One region of the Mesorhizobium sp. M7A.F.Ce.TU.012.03.2.1 genome, then DNA from elsewhere that is predicted to be linked to it. Evidence: riboswitches for the same ligand, from Rfam matches in the RefSeq annotation. Region 1 holds a riboswitch; each other region holds the start of a gene.

Region 1 (5,936 bases):
TTGCGCGATCTCCTCGCCGCCGGTGCGCAGTGAGGCCGAGCCCCACAGGTCGATGACCAGCGAGCGCGGCCAGTCGCCATGCGACTGCATGTAGCCGCGCACCACTTCCTCCGCCGCTGCCTTGCCCAGATCATAGGCGGTCGGCGTCGGCATGGTGCGTGGGTCCGAGGTGAACAGGTTGCGGCCGGTGGGCAGAACGTCCGAGCGACCCCGCGCGGGCGCGCCGGCCGGGCCGGCCTTGACGTGGCGGCCATCGAGCGCGGCGAGCAGCGCCGCTTTCTCGGCGTCAGCGCTTTGTCGCCGCATGGCGTCGGGCTCGTCGTCGGGCGCGCAGCCATAGATATGCAGCCCGTCCTTGATGGCGAAATCCTTGAGGTCGCAGAGCCAGGCGTCGATGCGGCGCAGCGCTTCGTCCGGAGCGTCGGTCCCGGCGACGCCCGCGTCGGAGGCGAGACCGGTCTTTTGTGCGGTGTCGACGATCAGTTTCGCCAGACGGTCGCGGCGGCGGCGGTCGAGCCCGTCGGCCTGGGCATATTCGTCGACCAGCCGCTCGAGCTTGTTCTGGTTTTCGTCAAGCCCGGCGCCGGTCAGCGGCGGTGGCAGATGGCCAAGGGTGACGGCGGCGATGCGGCGCTTGGCTTGCGCCGCTTCGCCTGGGTTGGAGACGATGAAGGGATAGATGACGGGCAAGGGACCCGTGACGATCTCGGGAAAGCAGTTTTCCGACAGAGCAACGGTTTTGCCCGGCAGCCATTCCAGCGTGCCGTGTGCACCGACATGCACCAGCGCATGGACGCGGAGCGACTTGCGCAGCCACAGGCCGAAGGCGATCAGCGCATGACGTGGGGGGAGCGTCGGATCGTGGTAGTCGGTGCGGCGGTCGGCGGAGCGGCCGCGATCCGGGGCGAGTGCTACGGTGATGTTGCCGAAGGTCGCGGCGCGGAAGGGGAAGCTTCGGCGCGAGGCGCCCCCCTCTGTCCTGCCGGACATCTCCCCCTCAAGGGGGGAGATTGGCAGTTTTGACGCTCCGCCCTCTCCTGCAACATTGGAGATTGGCGAAACCGGTAATGACAGCGCAATCTCCCCCCTTGAGGGGGAGATGTCCGGCAGGACAGAGGGGGGCGCCTCGCGCAGACCCGTCTCATCTTCCACCTTCCCCCAAGCGGCTTCGACTGCAGCAATTGCCGCAGTCGGCAATTCGGTCGAGAAGGCCATGTAATCCTGGAAGGCCAGCCCGTGCTCGCCCGTTTCCAACATACCCAGCAACTCACGCGGCGTCTCCGGAATCCCCTCAACCCCGTAGCCCTGATCCCGCAGGTCCTGCAGAATGGCCAGCACGCTGGACGGCACGTCGAGGCCGACGGCATAGCCGGTGCGGCCGGGGGCGCTGGGATAATCCGGCATCAGGATCGCCAGCTTGCGCTTGGCCCGGGGCGTCTCCCGCAACCGGATGAAGGCCGCGATGCGGTCAGCCACTTGCGCCACGCGATCCGGTTCCGGCCGGTTGGCGAAAGCGCGGTGGCCAAGTGCTGGATCGATCTCGCTCTCGCCCTTGAAGGAAATGGCGCCGGCCAGGATGCGGCCGTCGAGCTCGGGCAGCACGACATGCATGGCAAGGTCGGCGGGCGCCAGGCCGCGCTGGTTGTTCTCCCAGATGTCGCGGCGGGTGGTGGCGACGATGACCTGGAAGACCGGCACGCCGGCGCGGTCGAACAAGGTCTCATTGCCCGGTTCGGCACCGGACGCGAAAGCGGTAGCGGTGACGATGGCGGCGGGTTTCAGTGAGGCGAGTGCTGTTTCCACGAAGGCCAGGGATGCCGGGTCCTTGAGGCTGGAGACGAAGATTGGGACCGGGTTGATGCCGCGCTGTCGCAGAGCTTCAAAAAGTGCGTCGATTGGCGCGACATCGGCGGCCAGCAGCATCGAGCGGTAGAACAGGATAGGCACGACCTTTCCCTCCCCCTCGAGGGGAGGGTGGCCCGCAGGGCCGGGTGGGGTCGGTACGACCGGACGCGGCGTTTCTTTGAGTCGGCGCGCCTCGGAGAGGACCCCACCCCCGGCCTGCGGCCGGACCCTCCCCTCGAGGGGGAGGGGGACGACGCCGCGGCCGGGTTCGTAGTAGCCAGCTTTGGGCACGGCGACCGGTTCGACGAAAGGCGCATCCGACCCCGCCAGCCGCGCCAATCTCCGCACCAGCGCGCTCATATTCGCCGGGCCGCCCTCGCGGAAATAGTCGAGCAGGCCGTCCAACTCTTCGCGCGGCAACGTCGAGGCTTCGATCAGGCGCAGATCCTCGTCGCGGCATTCGCCGGGCAGCAGTGCCAGCTTTATGCCGCGTTCGCGGGCAGTCGAGGCGAGCTGGTCGCAGCCGTAGCGCCACCAGTCGTAGCCGCCGAGGATGCGCACCAGGATGATCTTGGCGTGGCGGGCGACGCTGTCGACCCAGAGGTCGACGGACATGGGATGGCGCAGGTCACGCAGGGCGGCCAGCCGCATCGAGGGCCGGCGGCCGGCATCGGCCTTCCAGGCGGCTGCCAGTCCGGCGAGATCGCTGTCGGTGAAGGACAGGGCCACGATATCCGCCGGCGTCTGCCGCAGATCGACCGGCTCGGCGAGGTCGTCGAGCGAGGCGGATGTCGTGGTGAGGATGTGCATCGCGACCCGTGTCCGAAATCAGCCGGCGAGTATACGCTCGATCGCCGGGCGGTTCAGCCCCTTCAGGCCGATGACGACGAGACGCGAGCGGCGGTCGTCCTGCGCGGTCCAGGCGCGGTCATAGTAATGATTGACGCGCGGCCCGACGGCCTGCAGCAAGAGCCGCATCGGCTTGCCGCCGACTTCGACGAAGCCTTTTACGCGCAGCACGTTCTCTTCTTCTGCGACGGTGGCGACGCGCTTTGCCAGCTCGTCCGGATTGGCGATCGAGGCAATGTCGACGATGAAGGTGTCGAAGTCGTCATGCTCGTGGTCGAACGCGCCGTCATGATGGGACTTGCGGTTCTCGATGTCGTCCTCGACGGCCAGACCGAGCCCGAGCAGCACCGAGGGATCGACCTTGCCATGCGACGTCGGCACGATCTTCACGGCGCGGGCGGAGTGTTCGTTGATGATGGCGTTGGCGCGGGCGGTGCCGGCTGCGTCCATCAGGTCGCTTTTCGACAGGATGATCAGGTCGGCGCAGGCGATCTGATCCTCGAACAGTTCTTCCACCGGGTCGTCGTGGTCGAGCGTCTCGTCCCCGGCGCGCTGCGCCTGCAGAGCATCCATGTCGTTGGCGACGCGGCCTTCGGCCAAGGCCGGCCCGTCGACCACGGCGATGACGCCGTCGACAGTCACCCGGCTTTTCACGCTCGGCCACTGAAAGGCCTGGACCAGCGGCTTGGGCAGCGCCAGGCCCGAAGTCTCGATCAGGATGTGGTCGACCCTCGGCGTCAGCGACAGGATCTTGTCAAGCGCCGGGACGAAATCATCGGCGACGGTGCAGCAGATGCAGCCATTGGCCAGTTCGACGATGTTTTCCTCCGGGCAGGTGTCGATGCCGCAGCCCTTCAGGATCTCGCCGTCGATGCCGATGTCGCCGAATTCGTTGACGATGATGGCTATGCGCTTGCCGCCGGCGTTTTCCAGGAGATGGCGGACCAGCGTCGTCTTGCCGGCGCCGAGGAAGCCGGTGACGACGGTGCAGGGAACGCGGGAGAGGTTCGCAGACGAATCTGGGGCAGTCATGGTCAGTCCTTCAGCAGGTCGAGGGGAGGGATGCGGGCAACGAGGCCGCGCTTCAGGCTATCGGGGCGGCCACGCCAGGGAATGAGACCGTCGGTCGAGGTGGCGAAAAGCTTGGCGCCCGTGACGAGGTCGGCGCCGCTGGTCTCGGTCAGGTCGCCAAAGACATAGCTCCAGCAGCCGTCGCGCAGGATGGCGGCGCTGAGGCGCCGCTTGCAATTGCCAAGGCATTCGACGCTGCGGATGCGGATGTCGTCGCCGGATGCGGCGCGGCGCGTATCCTCCGCCAGCAATTCGCCGGCGCGGGGATGAGCGTCGGAGCCGGTCTCATCGCGACAGGAGGCGCAGACGATGATGGTGACGCCGGCCAAGGCATCATCATGGCCGGACGAAATATCCGCTGTGCCAGCCGAAAAACTGCTGTCGTGGTCCAAAGATCGGGCTCCTTGCCCGGAAACCCGCCGGGCGATCGGATTCTAAAGTCGCAGACGGCAGGTCTCCTGGCTCGCGGGTCATCGCCTTGGGTAGCCGCCTTCCCGGGAACTCCCAGTGGCTTTCGGCCTTGGCTCTTCGCTTACAGTTGCGGGGACAGCCGCGGATTTGGGATTTTGCCCCGCACCGCATTCCCTCTTAGCTCTTGCCGTTGCGGGCAAGAGACCATCTGACCCGGATTTAGGCTTTTGCGGGCGGCGGTGTCAACGCGAGCTTACGACATGGCGATGTCGGCCAGCGCCGGACCCAAATCGCCGGCCGGGGTCACTTCCATGCGCTCAAGACCAAGCCAGCCCTGCATCTGCTTCAATTCCTCGAACAGTTCTGCAGCGGTTTCAGGCGGCGCACCCGGCTCGGCATAGGCCGCATGGACCCGCAGTATGCTGGCCGGACGGTCGGCCTTGAGGTCGACGCGTGCCACGATCCTGTCGCCGAGCAGGAACGGCAGGACATAATAGCCGTATTGCCGCTTGTCGGCAGGCGTGTAGATCTCGATGCGGTAATGGAAATCGAACAGCCGCTCGGTGCGCGATCGTTCGAAGACGACCGGATCGAAGGGCGCCAGCAGGGCGCGGGCCTCGACTTTGCGCGGCAGGCGGGCGTCCCGGTGAAGATAGGCCGGCTTGTCCCAGCCTTCGACACGCACCGGCAGCAATTCGCCTGTTTCGACGAGCTCCTCCAGCCGGCCCTTCATGTCCGCCGGCGAAAGCCGAAAATAATCGCGCAAATCGCCTGAAGTCGCCACGCCGTGGGCGCGGGCGGAAATGCGCAGCAATTCGCGGTGCGCGTCCTCAGGCGTCGGCACCGGCAGATCGAGGACCGCCTGCGGCAGCACGCGCTCGGGCAGATCATAGAAGCGCTCGAAACCGCGACGGTGCGCCGTGGTGATGCGTCCGGCCCAGAACAGCCATTCGAAGGCATGCTTGGCGTGGCTCCAGCCCCACCAGCCGCCCGAGCCTTTCTGGCCTTCGAGCGCGGAAGCGGCGATCGGGCCGCGCTCGGCGACCTGGCGGTAGATCTCCTCGATATAGGCGGCATGTTCGCGGCCCCATTTGGCGAGCCCCAGATACATTTCCTCGCCGCGCTCGGCGCGCTGCATGCGCCAGCGCATCAGCGGGTACGTCTCCACCGGCAGGAAGGAAGCCTCATGCGCCCAGTATTCGAAAACCGTGCGCTTGCGTGTCACCGCGGCATTGTCGAGCAGCGAGAACGGGTAGGGGCCAAGGCGCGAATAGAGTGGCATATAATGAGCGCGCACCACCGCGCTAACGGAATCGATCTGCAGCAGGCCGGTGCGGGAGAGGGTGCGGGCAAAATGCCGGCGGTCGGGCGTGCCGGTCGGGCGGGGATCGAGAAACCCCTGGGCGGCAAGCGCGATGCGACGGGCCGTGGGGAGCGAGATCTTTTCCTTCATGCAGGCATCACTTTGAAGTGTTTTGACCGAGGGTCGAATGGCTGATTCCAACCCATGCTAGCAGGGTTTTGGCGGCATCCATGTCAGGAGAGAAAAGTGGAGTAAAAAGCGAAGGAAATCAAACAGGAGCGGATCGGACCAGTTTGCCGCGATATGCCGTCCAGGTCGGTGTTTTGAACAAGGTTTGACTTGCTTCGCTGGAAGTGCTGCGCTAACCCTCGCCGCGTTGCAGCATAGGCCCTTAAAACGGTTCAGCGGTTAAACTGTCACGCTTCCGCATTAGGGTCCGGTGCTGTAATCAAAGTGG
Region 2 (5,936 bases), 3.3 Mb from region 1:
TGTGAAACAAAGCCGTCAATCGCGGCGGCATCGAGGGCGCCAATGCCGGTCGTGGCGCCGACCAGTTCGGAGGCAGGCACGCCGGACGACAGTGCATCCCAAAGTCTGCTGCCTGAATCAGAGAAGCCGAAATATTTGCCCGTGGTCAGGTCAAGAACGACGGCTTCGCCGTCGAAGGATTCAAAGACGATATCCTTGCTGGCAATGGCATAGATGCCGGATTGTCGCATGTTTGCTCCCCCGCCGAGCAGGCCGCGGAGATGATCTTCGGGCCTTACGGTCAACCCCACCGTTGCAGGCGTCTAACCATTTGCAGGGTTTTTGGCAAGATGGCGCAGGCTTGGGGGCGAGCGCAGCCGGTCACGCTTCGATTTCAAGCGCAGAAAGCGGCTTCGAGCAACAGGCGAGGATAAAGCCGTCCTCGATTTCGTGATCGAGGATGCCGCCATTGTGACTCATCTCGACATCGCCCGCGACCTTCCTCACCTTGCAGGTGCCGCACAGGCCGAACTCGCAGGCGGCGGGAATCCGCACCCCAGAGGCGCGTGCCGTCTGCAGCACGGTCTGGCCGGCGACGCATTCGGCATCGACATCGGAAAGCGAAAACCGGATCGGTGTCACGGCCTCGACGGCAGCAGCAGCGCCGTCCTCCGCCGGCGGCGAGAACGGCGCCGGGATCTCCTCCACGGCAGGCGCAGCAAAGCTTTCCTGATGGTATTTCGCCATGTCGAAGCCGGCGGCGTCCAGCATGCCGCGCACGGCGCGCATGAAGGGATCGGGGCCGCAGCAGAAAATCTCGCGCTCGCGGAAATCGGGCGCCAGCAATGGCAGCCGGATCGCGTCGATGCGGCCCATATGGCCGAACCAGCCCTCGCGGCTCGACCGCTCCTCGATCATGAAGCCGAGCGACAGGCCGGGCATGCGGCTGCCGAGCAGCTCGAGTTCCTTGCGGAAAATGATCTCTTCCGGGCGGCGCGCACAGTTGACGAAGCCGACATCTGTCCATGGCGCACAGTCGTTCAACCAACGCAGCATCGACATCATCGGCGTCACGCCGGAGCCCGCCGAAATGAACAGATATTTGGCCGCCGGGTGGCTGTGCAGCGAAAAATCACCGGTCGGCCCATAGGCCTTGACGTGCGAGCCCGGCGTCAGATGGTCGAACATCCAGCGCGTGCCGGTGCTGCCTGCCTGCGCCTTGACCGTCACCGCGATCGAGAACGGCCGCGACGGCGAGGACGACAGCGTGTAGGTGCGCATCAGCGGCCCCTCCGATGTCGGCAGTTCCAGCGTCACGAACTGGCCCGGCTTGTAGCGGAACCAGGTCTGGTTGTCGGAGCGGAAGGTGAAGGTCTTCACGTCCGGCGCTTCGTCGCTGACGCCGATCACTTCCAGCACCTGCAGCCGGTCGTTCCAGGGCGTCATCTGGTCGAGATGGCGATAGAGGCCAAGGTCCGTCATCGCATTCATCCTCTTGTCCCCTGAGCTAGGCGACGCTGCGCAGGGCCGGCCGGCCGCCTTCGGCAAGGCGCGGCCCGATGAACGACGCGTACCACTCGACGAACTGGATCACGCCGCCCTCATGCAGCTCCGAATAGGGGCCTGGTTCGTAGGCCGGCGACAGGATGCCGAAGGCGTTTTCCTCGACGATGCGGCGGTCCTGGTCGTTGGTCTCGGTCCAGACATGGGTGAGCTCAGCGAGGTCGTAGTCGATGCCTTCGACCGCATCCTTGTGGACGAGCCATTTCGTCGTCACCGCGGTTTCCGTGGCACTGATCGGCAGCACGCGGAAGGTGACGGCATGGTCGCCGAGGATATGGTTCCAGGTTGTCGGATAATGATAAAGCAGCAAGGAGCCGATGCGGTCGGTTGAAACGCTGTCGGACAGGTTGTTCTGGACCGCCCGTTTTCCCGTCATGGTGTAGCTGACGGCATCGCGCAGCAGCGGCGCGCGGGTGGCGCGGTACTGCCCTGCCGGATCGATGCGGAATTTGCTCGGCAAGCCAGCGGCCTCGCATTTGGCCCAGTGCGCGACCATCTCGGGGTCGCTGTCGGCGCCGTTGACGCCGGTCACGGTCGGCGCCTCGGGGAAGGTCTTGCACAGCTCAGGGTGATTGGCGACGCAGTGGTAGCACTCGCGGTTGTTTTCCCAGACCAGCTTCCAGTTGCCCTTCTCGATGATCGTGCTCTCAAAGGCGATCTTTGCCTCACGCAACCGGTGCGGCAAAAGATAGGGTTCGATCATCGCCCGCATCGGCGTGAAATCCGCCGGTTCTTTGGCCAGGCAGATGAAGATGTAGCCGCCGACGCTCTCGCAGGCGACCGGCTTCAGGCCGAAATCACTCTTGTCGAAACCGTCGGCCATCTGGCGGGCAAACAGCAGGCGGCCGTCCAACTCATAGGTCCACTGATGATAGGGGCAGACGAGCTTTGCCGCCGTACCCTTCTCCGTGTTGCACACGCGGCTGCCGCGATGGCGGCAGGAATTGTGGAAGGCGTTGATCTTGCCTTGCTGGTCGCGGACAAGGACGACCGGATAGTCGCCGATCTGCACGGTGATGTAGCTGCCCGGCTTCGGCAGTTCGCAATCATGGCCGATGAACAGCCAGTCGCGATACCAGATCAGCTCCATGTCGAGCTTGAAGTAGTCTGGATCGGTGTAGAAGGGCTGCTCCAGCGAAAAGCCTTGCCGGCGCCCCTTCAGGAGCCTCAGCATGTCGTTGCGGATATCCATGTCCTGTCCTCGTTTCTAAGGACTGAACTGGTGGTGATGGAGGAAGGATTGAAACGCAGGCCGGCTAGGTGCCGGACATGCGCTATCCACCTCTTGACCGCCCACCGCGATCAGTCGAGTCTAAAAATCTCGGGCTGGTTTCCGGGCTCTGGAGTTGTCCTTGCGGACCATCGCGACACCTTCCCAGGCAGTTGCCCAGTGGTCTCCCGTTGCGACTTGAACTCCACCACCGTTGCGGGGGCAGCGCCGGATTCTGACCGGCTTCCCAATTCTCCGCCTCGTCGTCACGAAGCGGCACCTGAGATGGTATGATCTAACCACGATCGCTGGCGCGCCGTCGGCATGAAAACGACATCGTATCCATGCGGCGCGACACGGCATGCGAAACGTCACCGCAGATCGTCGCGGGCCGAAATCCCGCCTCCCGGGCCGCCATTTGCCGGCTGCGATCTTCCCGAGTCCGACCCTTGGCGGGGGTCAAAAAAGGTTAACGGTTTCGAAAAGTGACTATTAGCTTGACCTAAAATCGAACCGAACGGTTCGTTTCTGTTGACGGTGCGTGCAGGACGGTGTGAACGCCGGGCCTTTGAAACAGTCAGTGATCCATCGGATGGTTAAACTTAACATGCTGATTTAGAGAGGAAAAATGTATCTCTAGATTCCCCTGGCACAATTTCAAGGTGTGGATTCATGGTCCACACGGAACAACTTCGTGATTGGAAAAGGCGGGGTTGCCCTCCCACATCGGGGCTGTCCGAACGACGCGATTTCATTTCCAAGACACGCCGCTAGACGGACGGAAAAAGACGATACTGGAGTACAAAAATGAAAAAGATCATTCTCACTGCCGCAGCCCTTCTGGCCATTTCCGGCAGCGCCTTCGCTGGTAGCGACCATTACGGTTCGAACGCCGCGGCAGCCACTGCTGTCGACAGCTCGTACACCGCTTCGACCAAGAAGTCGGAACCGGCTGCTCAGGCGCCTGCCCAGGGTGCTGACCACAACCTCTTCGGCAACAACTAACAGCCGATTCCCAGTCGACGGCGGGCCCGCCCGCTGCCCTGGCGAAATTCAGACATTCGAAATTCAGACATTCAGGAGTATTTTAAGATGAACAAGATCCTCATTGCTGCCGCCGCCGTTCTGGCCATCACCGGCAGCGCTTTCGCGGGCAGCGACAACTACGGTTCGAACGGCGCCAACCAGCCTGCCGCCGCTGTGGACCAGTCGTACACGGCTTCCACCAAGACCTCGGAACCGGCTGCCCAGACACCCGCTCAGGGCAGCGACCGTAACCTCTTCGGTCGCTAAAACCAATTTCGCAAGCGACGGCAGCTGTGTCTGCCGTCTGGCGAAATCCAGAATTCAGGAGACTAAAATGAACAAGATCCTTATTGCTGCCGCCGCCGTTCTGGCCATCACCGGCAGTGCCTTCGCCGGCAGCGACAACTTTGGCTCCAACGGCGCCAACCAGCCTGCGGTTACCTCGGTTGACAGCGCGCATACGAGCTCGGTCCGCAACAGCGGTGGCCTCGTCGAGAAGCTGCTCAATTCGTCGGGCGACGAAGAGAAGTCCGCCCCTCAGGGCAGCGACCGGAATCTCTTTGGCCGTTAACAGCCGAAGCTGATCTTCAACAAAAGAGTGGCGGGCCTGGCCCGCCGCTCTTTTTGCGTCCAAGACGCGGTCCTGCGTCAGGCCGCCTTCGCTTCCGCTTCATGAAGGGCAAACGACCGCCCATCGGTGTCGAAGATATGCAAGTCCTCGCCATTGGCGCTCAGCCGCAATGTCGAGCCGCGCTTGACCTCGACATTGCCGGGCAGCTTGGTCACCAGCGGCAGGTCGGCGCGGCCGATGTCGACATAGACAAGCTGCACCTCGCCGAGTTGCTCGACATAGTCGACCGTCCCCTCGAACAGATAGTCCGCGCCGCTGGCGATGATCAGGTCCTCCGGCCGCACGCCGAAACTAACCGCAGCGCCCTTTGCCGAGGCCGGCGTCGCGATCGGCACGGTCGCCTTGCGTCCGCCGACATGGCTGACGACGGTCGGGTTTCCGGTCTTGTCGATGGTCGCGGGCAGGATGTTCATGGCTGGCGAGCCGATGAACTGGGCAACGAACAGATTGCCGGGCTTCTTGTATAGATCCATCGGAGTGCCGACCTGCTCGATATGGCCGTCCTTGAGCACCACGATGCGGTCGGCCAGCGTCATCGCCTCGACCTGGTCGTGGGTGACGTAGATCATCGTCGTGTTGGGCATCGATTCCTTGAGCTTGGCGATTTCGATGCGGGTGGCGACGCGAAGCGCGGCATCGAGGTTCGAAAGCGGCTCGTCGAACAGGAACACCTTGGGATTGCGCACGATGGCGCGGCCGATGGCGACGCGCTGGCGCTGGCCGCCCGACATCGCCTTAGGCAGGCGGTCGAGATATTTGGTCAGCTGCAGGATCTCGGCGGCCTGACGCACGCGGCGGTCGATCTCGGCCTTGTTCTCTTTGCCGATCTTCATCGAGAACGCCATGTTGTCGTAGACGGTCATGTGCGGGTAGAGCGCATAGGACTGGAACACCATGGCGATGCCCCGTTTCGACGGCGGCACGTCGTTCACCACTTCGCCGGCTATTCTGAGCTCGCCGGAGGTGATTTCCTCGAGCCCGGCGATCGACCTCAGCAATGTCGACTTGCCGCAGCCCGACGGGCCGACGAAGACGATGAACTCGCCCGACTTGATCTCGAGATCGATGCCGTGGAGAATGTTCAGATTGCCGTAGGACTTCTTCACTTGTCTTAGCGTGACATCGGCCATTGGTTTCCTCCAGTGATTGGAAATTCAGTCGAGACGCCCGAACCAGGCGCCGTAGCCGCCAAGCTCGATGGAACCGCTGTTCGCCTGCCCCGAAAATCCGTGCCCGGGCAGAGGTTGCAGCGATCGGCCGCCAAGGTCAACCTTGGCCGGCCCGGCTCCCAGATTGAAGACGCAGACGATCTGCTCGTTGCCTGCGCGGCGCGTGAAGGCGACGGTATCTCCCTCACTTTCGATAAAGGTGATGTCGCCCTTGGCCAGCGCCGGATGGGCACGCCGGAAGGTGAGAAAGCGCCGGTAGTGCTCGAGCAGCGAAGCCTCGTCGTCCTGCTGGACATTGACCGCTTGCGCCAGATGCTTGGCCGGCACCGGCAGCCAGGGCTTTGCCTGGGAGAAGCCG
Region 3 (5,936 bases), 1.3 Mb from region 1:
GCTACCTCTATGGCGGCAAGTGGATGGCCGAGCCGGTCTTCCCAGAAGGCATGAAGGCGAACGGGCTGCTCGGCCTGTCCTCCAACCAGCAATTCATGGGCTTGCCCGCCGACGCGACCGCAAAGCCCGGCGACTACGCGTTTCTAAGGCCGACGCAGAGCGAAGCCGTGCTGCAGCAGTTCGGGTCGATCGCGGTGTTTTCCGGCGGCCGGATCGCCGATCGCTGGCCGGCGCTGCCGATGGCCTGACCGACTACGCCTTCACCGGTATCCATATCTCCAGCCCGCCCTTGCCGCTGCGCGGGTCGAATTCAGGGCCGTAGCGTTCGAATTCCGGCGCGTCCGCGATCTCATGCCCGGAGGCCGGCAGCCATTTGTTCCAGATCGTATTGACCGTACGGCGGATGGTCGAGATGTGTTCGCGGTGGGCAAAGACCGCATATTTCTGCGCCGGCACCCGCACCCGGTAGAAGTCCCTGGGCAGGTCGGAGAAGTCAGACACTTCGACGCCGGCGATGTAGTCGAAATTGCCGGCATCGTCGCCGTTGACGCAGACGCCATAGGCGACGTCGCCGGTCTCGCCCGGAATGTTGCCGATATAGGGGCCGAAGCGCTGCCACTGCATCGGGATGGCGGCGCTGGTTTCGCAGCTGTAGCGTTCGCCGAGGCCGGCGATCAGGAACGGCCGGCTGGTCTCGAAACGCGGCGGTTCGAGATTGGTGAGGAGGGACTGGTCCATCAGGATCGGCTCCACGAGGTCGAGCTTGTCGAGTGTGCCCTGCGCGCGCACCAGTTCCGGCGTGGTGCCGAACTGATCGCGGAAGGCACGGGTGAACGCCTCATGCGAGTTGTAGCCGGCGTCGAGCGCGACGGCGAGGATGTCGGGCGCCCCGCCCGCCAGCTTGCGCGCCGCCTCGGTCAGCCGGCGTGAGCGCATGTAGCCCATCACCGACCGGCCGGTGGCGGCGCCGAAGGCGCGCGTCACATGAAAACGCGACACGCCGCTGCTTTGCGCGACATCATCAAGCGAGATCGCCTCCGGCAGATGGCTTTCGACGAACCACAGCGCTTTCTCGGTCGGGTCCATTTTCTCCTCGCATTGGCCAGATCATCCTGCCGTTTCCTGGCACGGCCAGTTTGATCGAAATTGCGCATCCCGTGCAATCTGCGCCGATGCCGGTCGCCATCCGGCCAACCGCCCCATGAGCTTTCGCTTGACAGCGACCGGCGTCATCTCTTAGGTATGTTATATTATTACATAAAGAGAGCATGCGATGCCTGTTTCCCTTAGCTGGCCCACCACTCCGTCCGAGAAATCCATTGCGGAGCGATTGGGGGAAACCTACGCTGAAGCGGTGATGGTCCCCGAGTCGAAAGGCGAGGGGTGAAAAGGGAACACGGTGAGGCCTGCTCAGGTCGAGACCGTGGCTGCCCCCGCAACTGTAAGCGGCGAGCAAAATCCGTGAATGCCACTGGCCGGCAAGGCTGGGAAGGCTTGATGGCGCAACGACCCGTGAGCCAGGAGACCTGCCATCACTGAGTTGACCGGACGGGGTGTGCCGGGAGGAAACGCGAGGCCCGGTCTTGTCGGCCGGTTCGCCAGCTTCCTTCCGTCGCCAGTTTTTGAAAGTGACGGAAAGTTGGACGGCTCCATCCATCGCATCGTCGTATATACGCTTTGCCGTCCCGGCAAGCCGGCGGGCAGCAGCCGATGACCGTAGCGCTTCTCGAAGCCCGTGACCTCTGCGTCACGGCGAACGGGCGGGATCTGGTTCAGGCGGTCAGCTTCTCGGTGGCCGCCGGCGATCGCCTTGCCATCATCGGTCCCAACGGCGCCGGCAAGACGACGCTGCTGCGCATGCTGTCGGGCATGCTGCGTCCGAGCTCCGGCGAGGTGAAGCTCGGCGGGCGCCGCCTGGACAGGATTTCAGCCGCCGAACGGGCGCTGCACATTGCCGTGGTCGGCCAGACCGACCAGCCCGATCCGCGGCTGGCGGTGATCGACTATGTCGAGCTTGGCCGGGTTCCGCACGCCGGGCTGCGGCGCAGGAGCGAGGAGCGCGAGATCGTCGTCGATGCACTGCGCCGGACCGGCCTGCTGCCGCTATTTGGCCGCACCATCGGCTCGCTGTCGGGCGGCGAGCGCCAGCGCGCCCAACTTGCGCGCGCTATCGCCCAGCAGCCAAAAATCCTGTTCCTCGACGAGCCGACCAACCATCTCGACCCGCGTGCCCGCGGCGAACTGCTCGACCTCGTGGCAGGCTTCGAGATGACGGTGATCGCGGTGCTGCACGATCTGGCGCTGGTGGCACCGTTCGCCACCAGGGTGGCGGTGATGAACCATGCCCGTCTGCAAGCGCTCGCCGCACCGCGCGAAGCGCTGACCCAAAAGCTGATCCGCGAGATTTTCGGCATCGATGTGCTGCGTCTGCGCCATCCGACCGAAGACCGCGAACTGACGGTGTTCGATGTGCCGAACCGTGCCGCGCCGCCGACGTGATTGAAGCCATTTCGTAGTCGACCCAATCCCATCCACAAGGAGCAAACCCGTGAAACGCCTGGCCTTTTCGCTTGTCTTCTCGCTGCTGGCCTCGACAGCCCTGGCCTTCCCGGTCACGGTCGACAGCTGCGGCAAGCCGCTGACCTTCGATGCGCCGCCGAAGCGCGCCGTCATCCAGGATCTCAACATGGCCGAGATGGCTTTCGCGCTGAAACTGCAGCCGTCGATCGTCGGCCTGACCGGCATCACCGGATGGTACAAGGTGGGTCCCGAATTCAAGGCCGAGCAGGGTTCGATCCCGGAACTGGCGCCGAAATATCCGACGCTCGAAAACCTCGTCGCGGTCGAGCCGGATTTCTTCTTCGCCGGCTGGTATTATGGCATGAAGCCGGGCGGCGAGGTGACACCCGATACGCTTGCCCCGCACGGCATCAAGACGCTGGTGCTGACGGAAAGCTGCGTCCATCTCGACAAGAGCCGTCCAGCCGCCTCGATGGACCTGCTCTATGGCGACGTCGAAAAGCTGGGCAAGATCTTCGGCAAGGAGGCCGAGGCGGAGAAGCTTGTTGCCGGCTGGAAGACGCGGCTCGCCGACATCACCGCCAAGGTCGGCAACGGCAAGGCAACGCGAGTGTTTCTCTATGATTCCGGCGAGGACAAACCGTTCACCGCAGGCAAGTTCGCCATCCCCAGCGCCATGATATCAGCCGCCGGCGGCGACACCGCCGGCTCGATGCTTTCCTGGCCGGCGAAAATGCCGCCGAAAGTCTTGGCGTGCCGGTGGCGCGCATGCGCAGGATGACCTTTCTCGTCGCTGCCTTCTCGACGGCGATCCTGGTCTCGGTCGCCGGCGTTATCGGCTTCGTCGGACTGATGATCCCGCATCTGTCACGGCCGCTGGCGGGTCCCTTGCATCTGCGCCTGGTTGCCAGCTGTGCCGTCTTCGGCGCGGTGCTGTTGCTGGCCAGCGATCTTCTGGCCCGAACGCTGCTGCCGCCGCAGGAACTGCCGATCGGCATCATCACCAGCTCGGTCGGCGCGTTCTTCGTCGTCACCATGCTCATCCGCAACCGGCTGTGAGTGCGGTGGGCAACTGGGCGCCGGATCACACCGTCCAGAAATAGCGCACGAGGTGAAAGAACACCGGGGCAGCGAAGACCAGGCTGTCGGTGCGGTCCATCATGCCGCCATGGCCTTCGATCAGATGGCCCCAGTCCTTGACGCCCTGGTCGCGCTTGATGGCCGAGGCGACCAACCCGCCAAGAAATCCCATCGAGCAGGCGACGAAGGCCACGCCCGCTGCCTGTAGCGGCGAAAAGGGCGTGACGAATGACAACAACGCGCCCAGCAGGCTCGCCGACACCAGTCCGCCGATCGGGCCTTCCCAGGTTTTCGACGGCGAGACGTTCGGCGAAAAACGGTGTTTTCCAAAGAGCTTGCCGAAGATGGCGAACATGCCGCATTTGTGCACCAACGCTCGGGCAGGGTAAAAAGTTTAGGCTTGAAATAAATTTGGTCTGGTGCAACTCTCAATCGTCAGTCGAGAGCGTGGGAGGTCTCGCTGTGCCAAATGCCGGTCGCATATTCGATCGCGCCGGGTGCTGCCGCATATGCGGATGACCAGCCCGGCGTCGGCGCCAAGCCTCCCGGCAAGTTGCGTATTCAAACACACGCACGGCGACAAGACCGTGGCAACGAGCATCTAGGGGACAGCCGCAGAATGCTTGGACCGTCAGCGCATATCGACACTTTCACGCGCGACAACCTTCCGCCCGAGGAACAGTGGCCGAACTTCCTGCTCGATGGCTTCGACTACCCCGAATACCTTAATGCCGGTGTCGAACTGACCGACGTCTGGTCGAAAAGGGTCTGGGTGACCACACCGCGCCGATCGGCAATGGCCGGGCGCTGGCGCTTCAATCATGTCACCACAGTCGAACGCATCATCGGCATGAAACGCAGCACCGGCGGCACGTCGGGCGCTTCGTGTCTGAAGAGATGCTGGAGGTTGAACTGTTCACTGAACTCTGGAAAGTTCGCACCCGGCTCTAAAGCTATTTTATCTATATTGAAAACACTGGGAAGGAGAGAAAAATGAAGAATATCCTGGCATCCAGCATGTTCGCTTTGTCGCTGGCCACATCTGGCCTTGCCTATGCCGAACCCGTCAAGATCGGCGTCATCACCACGCTTTCGGGCGGCGGTGCGGGTCTCGGCGTCGACATGCGCGATGCCTTTACGCTGGCGATGAAACAGTCCGGCAACAAAGATGTCGAGCTGGTCATCGAAGACGATGCCCAGAAGCCCGAGATCGCGGTGCAGCTCGCCGAAAAGATGATCCAGAGCGACAAGGTCGACCTGCTCACCGGTATCATCTGGTCGAACCTGGCGATGGCGGTGGTGCCCAACGCGGTGGCGCAGGACGTCATCTATCTGTCGCCCAATGCCGGCCCGTCGGCGCTTGCCGGCGCCAAGTGCAACAAGAACTATTTCAACGTCGCCTACCAGAACGACAATTTCCATGAGGCGATGGGTCAGTACGCCAACAAGGACTACAAGAAGACCTTCATCCTCGCGCCCAACTACCCGGCTGGCAAGGATTCGCTGACCGGCTTCAAGCGCTACTACAAGGGCGAGCTGGCAGGCGAGGCCTACACCCAGATCGGCCAGGCCGACTACGCCGCCGAGATCGCCCAGATCCGCGATTCCGGTGCCGACTCGGTGTTCTTCTTCCTGCCTGGCGGCATGGGCATTTCCTTCATGAAGCAGTACGCCCAGTCGGGCGTGAACATCCCGGTCATGGGTCCTGGCTTCTCCTTCGACCAGGACATTTTGCCCGCGGTTGGCGACGCAGCCCTCGGCGTCAAGAACTCGGCGAGCTGGTCCAGGGACCTCGACAACGAAGCCAACAAGCAGTTCGTCGAGGCCTTCAAGGCCGAATACAATCGCCTGCCCTCAATCTACGCCGCCCAGAGCTGGGATACGGCGAACCTGATCCTGTCCGCGCTGTCCAAGGCCAGTGTTAAGGACAAGGACGCGTTCCGCGCGGCCCTCAAGGCAGCCGATTTCAAGTCGGTGCGCGGCGAGTTCACCTTCAACACCAACAATCATCCGGTCCAGAACATCTACGTCCGTGAGGTGGTAAAGGAAGGCGATGTCTTGACCAACAAGATCATCGCCACCGCCTTCGAACACCACAAGGACGCCTATGCCGACCAGTGCAAGATGTAGCCCAAGGCTGCATCCGCTTTGCTAAAGTGCCGGCCTCGTCATCGACGGGGCCGGGGCCGCGGCGAGGCCGCATCGCCGTATCTTGCAGCGGCTTGCTTCGGCATTCCCCGCCTTGAACCACAGTCCGGATCTTTCATTTGTCCATCGCCCTTCTGATCGAACAACTTCTCAACGGGCTGCAGCTCGGAGTGATGCTGTTCCTCATG
Region 4 (5,936 bases), 1.8 Mb from region 1:
CTTGTCGTCCGGCAGCGCCAGCCATGTCTGCAGGCCGGATACCGACATCGGCGCGCCACGCAGTTCCTCCGGCGTACGCTCCGAATGGACGATGCCGCGGCCGGCGGTCATCAAATTCACGTCGCCGGGCTGAATGACCATTTCGGTGCCGAGTGAATCGCGATGCCGGATCTTGCCGTCGAACAGATAGGTGACCGTCGACAGGCCGATATGCGGATGCGGACGGACGTCGAGCGCCTGGCCGGCCCGCAGGATGGCAGGACCCATGCGGTCGAAGAAGATGAACGGCCCGACCAGCCGCCTTTTTGCCGTCGGCAGGGCACGGCGCACCTGAAAACCACCGATGTCCTTGGCGTTCGGAATGACCATCAATTCGATCTGGTCGCTGGCAAAGGCGTCGCCTGCCTCAGGGTCTTTCCCGGGGAAGAAGCTCATGGACTCTCCTTGTCGGCCGTCGAAGGCCGCCTGGCCGCGTCAGGCAAAGCGAATGGCCGCCTTTGCCCGCAGCTTGGCCGCCACCTCTCCGCGATTACGCGGATGCTGATGGGTTTCCAGGGAATCGAGCAGTTCGCGCGCCGAGGCCGCGATGGCTTCGACGGCATGGTCGAAGGCGTGCTGGTTCTGCTTCGAGGGCCGCGTCGTTCCGCTCAGCTTGCGGACGAACTGAAGAGCCGCGTCGCGCACCTCGTCAGGGGTTGCCGGCGGATCAAAATTGAACAGGGTCTTGATGTTTCTGCACATCGCTTCCGTATCTCCTCTTGTCCTTGAGCTCTTTCAATTGGGACGAGTTATATCCTCGATCATGATCATGTCCAAAAACCGGTGAGGCGAGGCCATCGTTCGGACCGGGCCTCAATCCGCGTCGAGCGGCTCCGTTCCGACCGGCTTGCCGTCGCGCGACAGCCTGATCTTCTCGACCTTGTCCTCGGCGGCCTTCAGCAGCCGGTCGCAATGCGCCTTCAGCGCCTCGCCACGTTCATAGATCTTGATCGACTGGTCGAGCGGCACGTCGCCACGCTCCAGATCATCGACGATCTTCTCCAGCGCATCGAGTGCCTGCTCGAAGCTCATCGCCTTGACGTCTTCGTTGGTCTCATCGGCCATCATTCATCCTTTCATCAGTCGCCCGACATGGGCGGCGACCGAAAATGCCAATCCCTGCAGATCGTAGCCGCCCTCGAGCAGGCTGACGAGCCGGTTGCCGCTGTGGCGTGCCGCGCGCTGCATCAGTTGGCCGGTCGCCCAATCGAAATCATCCTCGGTCAGATTGATCTCGGCCAGCGGATCGCGGTGGTGCGCGTCGAACCCCGCCGAAATGATAATCAGGTCGGGCGCGAAATTGTCGAGCGCGGGCAGGACGCGCGACAGGAAGGCATCGCGAAACACCTCGCTGCCAGTCTGCGGCGCCAGCGGCGCGTTGACGATGTTGCCGGCGCCCGTTTCGTTCTTCGCTCCGGTGCCGGGATAAAGCGGCATCTGGTGTGTCGAGCAATAGAGCACCGACGGATCGTCCCAGAAAATGTCCTGCGTGCCATTGCCGTGATGCACGTCCCAGTCGACGATGGCAACGCGTTCGACACCGTGTTTCTTCTGCGCATAACGCGCCGCGATCGCCGCCGTGTTGAACAGGCAGAAGCCCATGGCCGTGGTCTTTTCGGCATGATGGCCGGGCGGCCGGGCGGCGACGAAGACGTTGTCGGCGCGGCCCGAAAAGACGTCATCGACGGCGGCGTTGGCGGCGCCGATCGCGGTGATCGCCGCTTGCCAGCTCTTCGGACTGGCAGTGGTGTCGGCATCGATGCGGGCAATCCCCTCGTCGGGAATGGCGGCGCGCACGCGGGCGACGAAATCGGCGGGATGCGCGTAGAGGATGGTGGCCTCGTCGCCTTCCGGCGCCTGGATACGATCGAGCCCGGCAAAGGCTTCCTCATCGAGCACGCGCTCGATGGCACGCAAGCGGTCGGGCCGCTCGGGATGTCCGGGCGGCGTGAGATGCTCGAGGAAGATCGGATGGGTGTAGAGACGGGTGGTCATCGTCCTAATCTAGTGACCCGGATCGACAAAGGCCATGCACGGGCGGCCGATGACTGGGGAAAATCGCGACTGCGTCCATTCGCGTCGCTGCAAGCATTGGCGTCCTCAGCACTTCGGCGTAAGGTTTTTGGTACTGCCTGGTGCCCGCCGCAAGCGGGAGAATCGGGAACACGGTTGAATTCCGTGGCGTGCCCAACGCTGTGAGGGGGACCGCGCCGGTAAAATGCCACTGTCGATGACGGGAAGGCACCGGACGCGGGTTGATCCCGAGCCAGAAGACCGGCCTGGCAGGCATCGTCATCCGCATGGTCAGGCGGATGATATCAATTGCAATCGCAAGGGGACAAGCGATGCCGGAACACCTGACCGCTGCTGTTGGCGACGGATTTGACCAGAGTGCGCGCGATGCGGTCTATCGCGCCATGTTCACACGGCGCGACGTGCGCAGCCATTTCCTGCCCACCGCGATCGATGACGACGTGCTGGCGCGGCTGCTGCTTGCTGCCCATCACGCGCCATCGGTCGGCTTCATGCAGCCATGGAATTTCATTGTCATTCGTGACATCGAGCGACGGGCGGAGGTGCGCGACCTGTTCCTGGCCGCGCGCGAGCAGGAACTGCCGGCGATCGACGAAGAGCGGCAGGAACTCTACCGCAAGCTCAAGCTGGAAGGCATCTGCGAAAGCGCGCTCAACATCTGCATCACCTGCGACCGGCAGCGCTCGAAGGGTTCGCCGCTGGGACGCTGGCACAATCCGGAGATGGATCTCTACAGCACCGTCTGCGCGGTGCAGAATTTCTGGCTGGCCGCGCGTGCCGAGGGCGTCGGTGTAGGCTGGGTCAGTATCATCGAAGCGCAGGCGCTAAAGCGGCTGTTGGCCATTCCGGACCACGTAACGCCGATCGCCTATCTCTGCGTGGGCCGTGTTTCCGAGTTCGCTCCCAAACCGGACCTTGAAACGCATGGCTGGGGACGGCGGCTGCCGCTGCCGGAGCTGATCATGAGCGAGACCTTTTCCGGGCAAGGCGAGACACAGCTCAAATCCACCGTGGCGCGCCTCAACACCGTTTCTGCCTCACCAGACATCACCCGCCCGGCCGATCAGGGTGTGGCGCCGGCCGTAGCCCAGCGCGAACCGCCGAAGGAGGCGAGCGCCTTGTCCTTGAGCTCCCTGAACTTCGACGACGCCTCGGCCAGCCGGGCGTCCCAGGCCGGATCCGGCACCTGGCCCGCGATGGTCTTGAAATAGACCTGCATCAGGCAGGCGATGGCGAAGGGTTCAATGAACGCCGCCTTGAATGCCCAGGCGAAGACGATGGCGAGCACAAAAGCCCAGCCGGCGAGCTGGCCAGGCATCAGGAACAGAATCGCGCCGGCAGGCGCCAGCATCATCAGAAAGATGATGAACGACACGCCCCACATGATGACCGCCAGCCAGACGGCGTTCTTGACCATGACCTTGCCGTTCTGGGCATAGAGCACGACGCCCTGGCGCGCCGTCTCGAAGGGCGAGGCTGAATTGATGCGGATGTTGTAGCCGAGGATGATCTCGTCGACATAGGTCAGCGACAGGCGGATCACCGTGTTGATGAAGGAGACCAGGCCGCTCAGGCCCGGTATCGGCAGGAAGGCGGCGATGCCGCCGAGCAGGCCGGTGATGGCGCGGATGGCGCCCTTGACGAGTTGGTCGACGACGAAAAGGATGTTGGCCTCGGCGAAACGCTGGGTCACGATATCCCTGGCATAGGCGATCTGGTCCTGACCGCCGGGAATGTCGCGGCCGTCGATCAGATGAACCATGACGGCGATGTGGCCGGCCTTGACGACATAGAGGATGTATTCGCGGATCCAATACACAGCGATCGAGACGAGGCCAAACCCGACCACGCCGCCCCACAGGGCAAAGGACATGGGCCCGTCGGGATCAGTGGAGATATGGCCGACGCCATAGCCGACCGAGGCGCCGGTGCCCGTCGCCATAATGTAGGCCAGCGTGATGCCGAAATAGACGATCATGCGAAAGACGATGAACGGCCAGGTCCGCATCATGATGGACACCGACCGGCCGATCTCAAAATCCCACATGTGCCCCGAATCTCCGCCTCAGAGATGGTGGAAGAGGATGGACTCAACCCGGCGATTGTCAATTGACGGCCCTGACGCCAAAGGGCAACGAATTCGGGCTAACGGGTTTCTTCGGAGCCTTCGCCGGCGCGTAGGCTGACGGAGCATCAAACGAAAAACCCGCCTGTGCGGCGGGTCACTGGCGCAAATCAGCACCATGGACGAATATGTACCTTAGCTGAGGTCACCGAGTCAAGAAAAAATTCCTATCGTGAACAGCTGCCGGCACGAAAGCTCCGGTGAGAACTTCAATTCGACTGCGGATCCGGCTTCTTGAGCAGGCCTTCGAGCAGTTGCTTGAACGCCGTCACCACCTTCTTCGACGTCGCTTCGGGGTCGCTCGAATTGGCGATCCGTTGCGCTGCCTGGCTGCTCGCTCCGTTGATCAGTCGCGAGGCCGTCTCGGGGTCGAGGCTGGAGACAACGACCCCCTCCTCCTGCAGCGCGGTCAGATGGTCGGTCATTGAAGCGATGCACGCACTGCAATTCGGCCATTGCGCTGGATCCCCCAGCACGGCCGGGCCATCCCGGAACATGATGCGCTGGATTTCCGGCTCCAGCGCCATCTCGATATAGGTCGAGCACTCGTCGACGAAATGTTGCCAACGGGTCGGCGCTCTCGACGCGACCTCATTGATGCGCGCCGCCATCTCGCCGTCAATCTGGGCTATGACCGCCTGCAGCAGCCCCTTCTTGTCGCCGAAATGATGATAGAGCGCGCCGCGCGTCAGCCCGGCCGAAGCGGTGAAATCATCCATCGAGGCTTCCGCATAGCCTGTTGTGCCGAAGGCATGACGGGCCGCCGCGATCAGCTTGGCGCGCGTCTCGGCGATCATCTCCTTGCGGGGTCTGTGCATGGCTTCTGGCCCTATTCACATACGCAACGTATGCCAATTGACATACGCGACGTATGGCCTATTTAATGATCATACGCTCCGTATGTAATTGTCCAATCGTCCTTTGTCGAGGAACCAACCGATGCAAAATCCCTACGCGGAAATCTTTCGTGCCCCCGGCGCCAAGGGCTTTGCGGCCGCCGGCTTCATGGCGCGCCTGCCGATCGCCATGGCGCCAATCGGCATCGTGGCGATGCTGTCGCAGACGCGCGGCGAATACTGGCTGGCGGGTGCGGTCTCGGCGACATACGCGCTGGCCAACGCCTTCGCCGCGCCGCAGATATCGAGACTGGTGGACCGCCTGGGCCAGACACGAATCGTGGTGCCCACCACCATCATCGCGGTGCTGGCTTTCGCGGTCCTGATAGCGGCGGCCAACCAGAACTGGCCGGTTTGGACGCTGTTCGTATCGGCACTGCTGGCCTCCGCCATGCCAAGCATACCTGCGATGGTGCGCGCGCGCTGGACGGAGATTTTCCGGGGGCGGCCGCAGATGAACACCGCATTCGCCTTCGAGTCCGTGGCCGATGAACTGGTCTATATCGCCGGGGCATCGCTGTCGGTCGGCCTCAGTGCCGCCCTATTCCCGGAAGCCGGCGTTCTGGTGAGCACATTATTTCTCGCATTCGGATCAGCGGCCTTCATCCTGCAACGCTCGACGGAGCCGCAAGTGCGGCCGGTGGACCATAACTCAAGCGGCTCGGCGATCCGCCTGCGGCCGGTTCAGATCATCACCCTCGCCCTGATCTTCATCGGCGCGACCTTCGCGACGACGGAAGTGACCACCGTGGCGATCACCAAGGAGCTTGGCCAACCGGGCGCCGCCAGCCTTGTCATCGGCGTTTATGCGCTGGGATCGTTCGTGCTCGGCATCATCGTCG

What was found. A riboswitch is a leader RNA that binds a small molecule or an ion and turns the genes downstream of it on or off. The one in region 1 is predicted to bind cobalamin.
Region 2: another riboswitch for cobalamin. It lies ahead of EJ079_RS04795 (aromatic ring-hydroxylating dioxygenase subunit alpha); the one in region 1 lies ahead of EJ079_RS21525 (DUF1636 family protein).
Region 3: another riboswitch for cobalamin. It lies ahead of EJ079_RS28470 (ABC transporter ATP-binding protein); the one in region 1 lies ahead of EJ079_RS21525 (DUF1636 family protein).
Region 4: another riboswitch for cobalamin. It lies ahead of bluB (5,6-dimethylbenzimidazole synthase); the one in region 1 lies ahead of EJ079_RS21525 (DUF1636 family protein).

The regions. Positions count from the first base shown of each region.
Region 1 is NZ_CP034779.1:4,405,028-4,410,963, forward strand. It holds gene EJ079_RS21515 (cobaltochelatase subunit CobN) at 1-2,655, opposite strand, end outside; gene cobW (cobalamin biosynthesis protein CobW) at 2,674-3,726, opposite strand; gene EJ079_RS21525 (DUF1636 family protein) at 3,729-4,157, opposite strand; cobalamin riboswitch at 4,196-4,400, opposite strand; gene EJ079_RS21530 (winged helix-turn-helix domain-containing protein) at 4,430-5,629, opposite strand.
Region 2 is NZ_CP034779.1:1,007,654-1,013,589, reverse strand. It holds gene EJ079_RS04805 (PqqD family protein) at 1-230, opposite strand, end outside; gene EJ079_RS04800 (hybrid-cluster NAD(P)-dependent oxidoreductase) at 361-1,461, opposite strand; gene EJ079_RS04795 (aromatic ring-hydroxylating dioxygenase subunit alpha) at 1,487-2,734, opposite strand; cobalamin riboswitch at 2,849-3,051, opposite strand; gene EJ079_RS04790 (DUF680 domain-containing protein) at 3,560-3,757, shown strand; gene EJ079_RS04785 (DUF680 domain-containing protein) at 3,845-4,045, shown strand; gene EJ079_RS04780 (DUF680 domain-containing protein) at 4,113-4,349, shown strand; gene ugpC (sn-glycerol-3-phosphate ABC transporter ATP-binding protein UgpC) at 4,427-5,539, opposite strand; gene EJ079_RS04770 (alpha-glucosidase family protein) at 5,564-5,936, opposite strand, start outside.
Region 3 is NZ_CP034779.1:5,726,445-5,732,380, reverse strand. It holds gene EJ079_RS28480 (alanine racemase) at 1-248, shown strand, start outside; gene EJ079_RS28475 (AraC family transcriptional regulator) at 253-1,086, opposite strand; cobalamin riboswitch at 1,342-1,549, shown strand; gene EJ079_RS28470 (ABC transporter ATP-binding protein) at 1,711-2,499, shown strand; partial or broken gene EJ079_RS28465 (ABC transporter substrate-binding protein) at 2,549-3,220, shown strand; partial or broken gene EJ079_RS28460 (iron ABC transporter permease) at 3,220-3,579, shown strand; partial or broken gene EJ079_RS28455 (phosphatidate cytidylyltransferase) at 3,605-3,946, opposite strand; partial or broken gene EJ079_RS33550 (2-aminobenzoate-CoA ligase) at 4,220-4,404, shown strand; partial or broken gene EJ079_RS33545 (tryptophan 2,3-dioxygenase family protein) at 4,406-4,551, shown strand; gene EJ079_RS28440 (ABC transporter substrate-binding protein) at 4,594-5,730, shown strand; gene EJ079_RS28435 (branched-chain amino acid ABC transporter permease) at 5,868-5,936, shown strand, end outside.
Region 4 is NZ_CP034779.1:6,225,325-6,231,260, forward strand. It holds gene EJ079_RS30880 (pirin family protein) at 1-435, opposite strand, end outside; gene EJ079_RS30885 (DUF2277 domain-containing protein) at 475-741, opposite strand; gene EJ079_RS30890 (exodeoxyribonuclease VII small subunit) at 853-1,104, opposite strand; gene EJ079_RS30895 (histone deacetylase family protein) at 1,108-2,034, opposite strand; cobalamin riboswitch at 2,156-2,337, shown strand; partial or broken gene bluB (5,6-dimethylbenzimidazole synthase) at 2,385-3,014, shown strand; gene EJ079_RS30905 (hypothetical protein) at 3,137-4,120, opposite strand; gene EJ079_RS30910 (TetR/AcrR family transcriptional regulator) at 4,408-5,016, opposite strand; gene EJ079_RS30915 (MFS transporter) at 5,138-5,936, shown strand, end outside.